DNA from 2 places in the Anaerobacillus alkaliphilus genome. Region 2 is predicted to be linked to the other one. Evidence: a T-box and tRNA genes for the amino acid it is inferred to sense, from the RefSeq annotation. Region 2 holds a T-box; the other holds one or more tRNA genes.
What was found. A T-box is a leader RNA that pairs with one kind of tRNA and senses whether it is charged. The one in region 2 lies ahead of DS745_RS18980 (valine--tRNA ligase), so its partner is inferred to be a tRNA-Val.

Region 1: it encodes a tRNA-Val, which carries the amino acid that the T-box ahead of DS745_RS18980 (valine--tRNA ligase) is inferred to sense. The anticodon was not compared.

The regions. Positions count from the first base shown of each region.
Region 1 covers NZ_QOUX01000046.1:525,984-530,187, forward strand. The annotation lists gene gerPC (spore germination protein GerPC) at 1-499, shown strand, start outside; gene DS745_RS17785 (spore gernimation protein GerPD) at 504-686, shown strand; gene DS745_RS17790 (spore germination protein GerPE) at 699-1,076, shown strand; gene DS745_RS17795 (spore germination protein) at 1,147-1,365, shown strand; gene DS745_RS17800 (Hsp20/alpha crystallin family protein) at 1,428-1,868, shown strand; tRNA gene DS745_RS17805 (tRNA-Val) at 1,908-1,982, opposite strand; gene DS745_RS24945 (hypothetical protein) at 2,068-2,244, opposite strand; gene DS745_RS17810 (phosphatidylglycerophosphatase A family protein) at 2,333-2,890, opposite strand; gene DS745_RS17815 (alpha/beta hydrolase) at 3,046-3,768, shown strand; gene DS745_RS17820 (YjcG family protein) at 3,791-4,204, shown strand, end outside.
Region 2 covers NZ_QOUX01000046.1:768,351-772,554, forward strand. The annotation lists gene DS745_RS18980 (valine--tRNA ligase) at 1-1,790, opposite strand, end outside; T-box leader at 1,938-2,202, opposite strand; gene DS745_RS18985 (ABC transporter ATP-binding protein) at 2,339-3,010, opposite strand; gene DS745_RS18990 (ABC transporter permease) at 3,010-4,204, opposite strand, start outside.

The DNA.
Region 1 (4,204 bases), 240 kb from region 2:
GACGATGAGGAAGGAAAATTCCGGTAAAGTCGAACGTATCGAATATAAATTTGATCAGTTAAAAGTAGAACGATTAGAGGGAACTCTAAATATTGGTATCACACCGACTGGTGGCATTGAACCAACTTCCATAGAAGATTTTACAGTTAGTCGAAACAGTGTTAATTTACCAGCAACAGCACAGCAAAATCCATTTCTATTTGAAAATGTAAAAAATGCCGTATTCCAGTACTTAAATAACGATTGTTATGACGTCATGGCTGCTATAGAGCAACAGTATAATAACCATTTAGAAACTTCCTACCGTAATTTCATTATTGATGACGTACGTAAACAAATTGAACCGCGGATCCATTACTATTTACGAGGATTAAATACAGTAGAAGCTGATGAGCTAGGTTTAAAAGAAATAGAACAGACGACTATTACCAAGATTACAAATGATATAAATAAAACTATTGAACAGTTTATTAAACACTTGCCTCAGAAAGGAGAGTAAAACTATGAACTTTACCGTTGTTAACCACGATATTTCTGTAGGTGATATTAAAATTAGAGGTGTTGCCTCTTCCTCAATTTTTTTAATAGGTGATACAAACAACATTTCATTGTCATCCGTTTTTGATACCCCACCTGAATCTTTAATTATCGGCCCATTCGTACCCCTTATTTTGGAAGATGAATAGGATTGTTATTGTATGCATAGAACATCTGTAGTCAGTAGCACGCTTTTACGAAACTTGGGTTTAAGCTCTGTATTTCAAATTGGGGACTCAGTTCAAATTACACCTCAAAATTGGGCTTTAGCAGTACAAAGACAAGTGGAATTTTTTTATGGTAAAGAAGGAAACTTTGAAGCATATCGTATTTTCACCATCACTCTACCTCACTTACCCGTTACCGAACAAGTTTTAATAAATCGATTTAACCAATCGAGCTTTATCAAAGCAAAACACATACAAATAACAAGTGTTTCGGGATCTAGTGTATACCATATCGGTTCTACACAAAATATCCAAGCAGAATCAAGAATTAAGCATATAAGGCAAATTGAAAGGGTTCGTGAGGAATTATAATAGGATTGTAACCTAACTAAATTCATCACATACACTATGTATTAATACGGATGAAAAAAGGTGTGTTTATATGCCTGCAATTGTTGGAGGACCTTTCAAGATTAATGAAAACGGTGGAGTCATTAATTTTGGCGATACGCTCAACATATCGCCAAAGAGTGTTTCTAAATCTGTTTCTGGTTCAGGTGGTGGTAACTCTGGTGACTTCACAATTGTTAACAATGGACTTAATATGAATAATGTCTTAGACCCAGATGTAGTTGACCAAAATCAAGCTGGTAATGTGTAAATGATAGGGTTTCTCTAAGACTCTATCATTTACACATTGTATTATCTAAAGGTGGTGATCCCATGGACCGTGAACTAATGGAATGGATGAAGCCGTTCCAAAAAACTTTTGATCAAAATTTCTTCAAAAGTTTTCACCATCTCTTTGACAATAGTCAAGAACAAAATAAGGAAGTAAAAGTAAATCTGTACGAGGGAATTAATGAAATTCTATGTGTAGTCTTCTTGCCGGGGATTAAAGATGTAGATACAATTTCATTGAAGGTCCAAGGAAATATCGTTAGTGTAGGTGGCTATTTTAATATAGAATTTGAGAACTTTCGATCAACACAACAGGAATTTGAAAATGCTAACTTCAAACGGGTCATTGAATTACCATATACTGTACGAGAAGATAAAGTAGACGCTGAGTATAAACATGGATTATTAATCATTCATCTTTACCGACTTCTAACTGGTCAGCATCAAGAAAATCGTATTCCAATCAAAAATTTAGAAGATTAAAAAACCCTTACAAATTGTAAGGGTTTTGATTGTTATGTATGGTGACCCGTATTGGACTTGAACCAACGACCCCTTGCCTGTCAAGCAAGTGCTCTCCCACTGAGCTAACGAGTCAAATAAGTTATATTCATCATATAACTTACCCATGATTTTGTCAAGTTTGTTGTCGGAAAAGCAGTACGAAGACTGCTTTTCCTGACTATTCATCATACGTGTAGCGAACTACATATTTCTGTTCTGCTAGCTTGCGGATTTCTACCCAAGGTGGCAGTTCATATCCACCACGCCAATTTTCCTCAAGTTTTGCCTTTAGGCAACTAGCTTGAAATTTAGATTGAAATATTTGTTTCCAGTAAATCCATCGAGTGGCCTTCATATGTGTATCTCTCCCCAATAAAGATATACATATTATTTCCAATACGCTAATTTTTATCATAGCATATCATAGCATCTTGAGACTGAAGTTAGCCAATTCTCTCTTCAGAATCTCGTCTATTAATCTCATCTTCTCTAAGTTTTTCCTGACGATCACGTAGACGATGAGCAAGTCGACTTGAGGCATTCGCAGCAACACTACAAATCAGGTCATCTAAAAAGGTATTAACTTGACTACCTTTTTTATCTAGCTCTTTAATAATTCCTGTCTTTTCTTTATCTAAAAAACCAAAAGTTGTTACTGCAATACTCCCATAACCAAAAACACTTCCAAGGGCAATCGTTTCATCTACCCCAAAAAGCCCTTCATCCATTGCCACAATTGATTGGAGTGGTTCTGAAAGCATCCCTTTCTCTGCTAGCTTATCTAGCTCAACACCTACTAAAATAGCATGTTGGATTTCACGCTTTTCTAATACTCTATCAACACTTTCGATACATTCCTCGATTGTCAATGTTTCCGTATATTGAATTTGCATTTTATAGACAATCTCTGCAATATCAATCATTTCTACACCACGTTCTTTTAGTAAGTCTCTAGCTGCCTTTTCAACAATATGACAATGTACTGGTTCAACATATTTCATTTAGAGCCCTCCTTTAAGAAAGAATACCTTTATTCTACCACAGATCCAGTTTTTCTTCATTTGTTGTAAGTCAGAGCTTAAGTTTCGTTTTCAAAAGATAAAAATGGTATATTATTATCATATTGAACTAGTTGAGCTAACAGGAGGGTTTGTTTGTGACGTTGAAAGGGAAAATTATTGATGACTATATAGATAGTCGTTTTTTGCAGGAAAAAATACATTTGAAAGTTTATCTACCTGGGAATTTTTCAACACTTTATACGTATCAATTAGTAATCGCCCAAGACGGAGATGATTACCTTCAGAAAGGAAAACTGGCTACTCTCACCGACGTACTTCTAGAGGAAAAACAAATACAAAATTGTATTGTGGTGATGATCCCATACCATTCAATTGAAGACCGATATAATAAATACTCTCCTAATGGCTCTAAAAACAAGGAATACATCCGCTTTTTAGCTGAAGAGGTTATACCTCACATTGAGAGAAAATATCATACATTTGAGCTTGCCAACGGAAGAACTCTACTTGGTGACTCACTTGCAGCAACAGTAAGCATACACGCTGCGCTAGAATATCCACATACTTTTGGACAGGTCATTGCTCAATCACCATATATTGATCAGAAAACGCTAGACGCTCTAAGTTCATTTACTAAGCCTGAGCTTCTCCGTTTCTACCATACGATTGGGATCCATGAAACAGAAGTAGTGACAACAAAGGGCGCTACAAAAGACTTCTTAACTCCTAATCGAAATTTTTATCAGTTAGCAAAAGAAAAAGGAATTGAGGTCATGTACGAAGAATTTAATGGAGACCACACTTGGACGTACTGGCAACAAGATTTAGGTAAAGCACTCATATCAATGCTAAAATAAATGATTTCTAGGAGGAATGTAAATGAAATACGGAGTAGCAATCTTTCCATCAAAGCAACTACAGGATAAGGCAAATTCATTGCGGGCACGTTATGACTCCCACTACGCGCTAATTCCACCTCATATCACCCTAAAAGAAGCGTTTGAAACAGAAGATGCGAAAACGTTAATTGGTGAAATAAAAAAAATTGTTAAGGAAGTTAACCCGTTCACATTGCATGTATTTAAATATAGTGCGTTTAACCCTATGAATAATACAATTTATATGGGTGTCCAAGAATCCGAGGAACTTATTTCTCTTCAGAAGAAACTAAATACAGGGGTACTTGAGCAAGAACAAGCGTATCAATTTGTACCACATATCACGGTTGGTCAAGATCTTGAAGATGACGAGTTTCATGATGTGTTAGGAAGACTGCGTATGGAGTCAATTAAT
Region 2 (4,204 bases):
TCCTCATGCGTTAAACCTTCCATATTCATTAAAGCAAAACGCGAAGCATTCCAGATCTTATTCCCAAAATTCCAAGTAGATTCGACTTTTTCCCAATAGAAACGTAAATCATTTCCCGGGGAACTTCCTGTTGAAAGGAAGAAACGAAGCGCATCAGCACCATATTTGTCGATAACATCCATCGGGTCAACACCGTTTCCTAAGGACTTACTCATTTTACGTCCTTCAGAGTCACGAACTAACCCATGAATTAATACGTCTTTAAATGGGCGTTCTCCTGTAAACTCTAATCCTTGAAAAATCATCCTAGCAACCCAGAAATAAATAATATCGTAACCTGTTACAAGAACATCAGTTGAGTAATAACGTTTGAAGTCTGCTGAGTTTTGATCTGGCCAACCCATTGTTGAAAATGGCCATAATGCAGATGAGAACCAAGTATCTAGAACATCTTCATCTTGTGTCCAATTTTCGCTATCTTGAGGTGCGTCATGCCCTACATACACTTCACCTGTTTCATTGTGATACCAAGCTGGGATACGATGTCCCCACCATAATTGACGTGAAATACACCAATCACGAATGTTCTCAATCCAGTGTAAATACGTTTTTTCAAAACGTTCAGGTACAAAATTTACTTTCTCATCTTTTTGTTGCAATTTGATTGCTTCTTCAGCTAATGGACCCATTTTTACAAACCATTGTGTCGATAAATATGGCTCAACAACAGCACCGCTACGCTCAGAGTGACCAACTGAGTGCATATGCTCTTCAATTTTAAAGAGAACGCCTTCTTCTTGTAAATCTTTTACGATTTGTTTACGGCATTCAAAACGATCTAAGCCCTGATATTTCCCAGCATTTTCATTCATCTTTCCAGACTCATCCATAATTAAAACACGTTCTAGATTATGTCTGTTACCAATCTCAAAGTCATTTGGATCATGAGCTGGTGTAATCTTTACTGCGCCTGAACCAAATTCCATGTCTACATAATCATCAGCAACAATTTCAATTTCACGGCCTACGATTGGTAGTTTTACTTTCTTCCCAATCAGATGTTTGTAACGCTCATCTTCAGGATGAACTGCAACAGCTGTATCACCTAGCATGGTTTCTGGGCGTGTCGTTGCAACTTCGATATGTCCACTACCATCCACTAATGGATACTTCATGTGATAAAAAGCACCCTGAACATCTTTATGAATTACTTCTATATCAGAAAGGGCCGTTTTGGTCTGTGGGTCCCAGTTAATAATGTATTCACCACGGTAAATTAGCTTTTTTTCATAAAGCTTTACGAATACCTCACGTACTGCTTTCGAAAGACCTTCATCTAGTGTAAAACGTTCACGAGAATAATCTAAAGAAAGCCCTAATTTTGACCATTGGTTACGGATAAAATCAGCATACTCACTTTTCCATTCCCAAGACTTTTCTAGGAACTTTTCACGACCTAAGTCATAACGACTTACTCCTCCTTCGCGAAGTTTGCCTTCTACTTTCGCTTGCGTTGCAATACCTGCATGGTCCATTCCAGGTAACCATAGGGCATCATAACCTTGCATACGTTTCGTTCGAATTAAAATATCTTGTAACGTTGTGTCCCAGGCATGACCTAAGTGAAGCTTACCTGTTACGTTTGGCGGAGGAATAACGATTGTATAAGGTGTCTTACCTTCCTCACCTTTTGCTTCAAAAAACTTTCCTTCTAACCAATACGGATACCATTTTGCTTCCGTACTCTTCGGGTCATACTTTGTTGGCATTGATATCTCTTGATTTGCCATCTCTTATTTTCCTCCCTTTTCAAAACCAATTTTGAATTGTGAATTGTGAATTATGAATTAATTAGAGGAGCTTCGAGGACTAACCCAAGAGCAATTCAAAATTCATCATTCATAATTCATAATTAAATAAAAAAACTCCCTCCATCCTCAAAGGACGAAGAGAGTATATTCGCGGTACCACCTTTGTTTGCGGTTAGCAAAAAAACGTTGCTAACTGCACACTTCATTCATCTAACGGTTATAAACCGGCTTAAGCTACTAAGAAAAGTAAGTAACTTTTCATTCAAATAAGCTGCTCATGGGCGACCTTCTATCTTTAGCTCCTGAAAAATCTCTCAGCAATGTTATCCAATAACATGATTTTTCTCTCTGGTGGTATTAGAGATGTACTCTTCCCAATCTAAGCATGTCTCGTATTCAAATTGTGTACTAACATTTTACATGGTTACATTGAAAACCGTCAATAGCTTCCATGAAAATTTCCATTAAAAGTATTGCCTATTTTTTTTACCACCATACACTAGCAAGTCATAATTCATAATGGACAATTAGGTTTTCAGTAATTCCCCGTCTTTTATTTCAAGCAATGAAGTTCCCTCTTTGGCAAGTTGACGATCATGGGTCACCATGATAATCGTTGTACCTTGTTGATTTAATCGCTGAAATAAATTTGTAATTTCTTTTGCTGTCACTGCATCCAAAGCTGAGGTAGGCTCATCTGCAAAAAGTACCTCCGGTCGTTTTAATAACGCCCTTGCAACCGCAACTCGACGTTGTTCACCACCACTAAGTTGATAGGGTAGGTGCGAAGTATAATCTTCTTTTATACCAACTGTTTGAAGAAGAGACAATGCTCTTGCTTCTAAGTGTTGCCGCTTCTCACCTCGTAACAGTAACGGTAGCATAACATTTTCTAAGAGAGGCACTCCTGGAGTTAAGCTTGCAAATTGAAAGATCATCCCAAACAGTTTAAAACGTAAATTTGTTCTTTCACTGTCTTTTAGCTGTGATGTTTTGGTACCATCTATCCAAATCTCACCAGATGTTTGCTTGTCTAGCAAGCTAGCCAATGCTAGTAGTGTTGATTTCCCACTACCCGAAGGTCCGACGATAGAAACGAAGTCTCCTTTATTAATACTAAAATTTATATTCTTTAAAGCAAGAATTGATTTCCTTCTAGTAAGGAAGTATTCCTTATTAACATCTTCGAACATTATCATTAGCTCTCACCTTCTGTCATAACCTCATAAGGTTCTTGCGAGAAAAAAGCACGAACAGGAAAAAATGCAGCGATTATCGTGCAAACCATTATTATGAATATTGTTACCAAGCCAATCATCAGGCTCGTTTGAAAATCAGGTAAGACTAGTGGCAATTGAAAAATCAAATATAAGAGAGTCTGTTGATCATATAAGATACTTAATGAAAATAGCACTCCTACACTGCTACCAATTATTGAAACAATTGCCGCCTCTACAAGTAATAGTTGGTACACATTCGTTTTTGTAACACCTAGTGCAAATAAGACCCCAATTTCTTTTTGCCTTTCTCTGATTAATGCTGAAAATAGGGTAACTACTTGTAAAAGAGTTAAAGACAACGCAACTGCAATCATGATGTAGCTTAGTAGCTTTAATGGAAATACCTGCTGTTGTAGTTGGTCTTTAAGACCAGAGCCTAGTACTACATCTACCCCTTTTGAACCTAACTCAAGTTGCTGTTTCACAAAGAGTTGTGTATGAGGAGTTGTATTTATATATATAGCTGATAACGCTGATGTGGAAAGATGTTTTAATGGGTCTACCTTGGCTATCAAAGTTCTCGCTGTATCTAATCTCATGAAAATGGTCTCGTCTGCGCCTGTACCTGTTGGAAATAAGGCATTTTTAACCATAAATGGTTCTTGGAATAACATGACTTTTTCTTTAATATATTCATCATCGTAATGATATAAAAATCGTTCCCCGCCAGCATGTATACCGATGACAATCTCATTTTCAGCTAACTGCTGAAACCCCGGCATGAATGTTTTTAATGTGAAATCTCGTTCAGGGTCATAAGCGACTACAGGAAAATCTCCCATTGTCCCACAACAAGAGGTTGAAATCGTTTCTAAAAACAGTTGGGGTGCCCATTCAGTGATGTCGTCTATCTTGGAAATTTGATCGACGACTAGGCTCTCATCAAAATAGAGGTCATTTACTGCACCTGTGACAATGTTTTCGCCTGCATAAGCGCCCATTCCTTTAGGGACAACGATAATATCCGCACCCAATCGTCCCTCAATTGCACCCATGCTATCATTTAAAGAATGTATAAAGAAATAACTTGTAAATAACAAGAAAGCAGCAACCGCTGTACTTCCTCCAAGCAAAAAAGCACGCTGACGTTTTTCCTTTATTATTTTCCAAGCA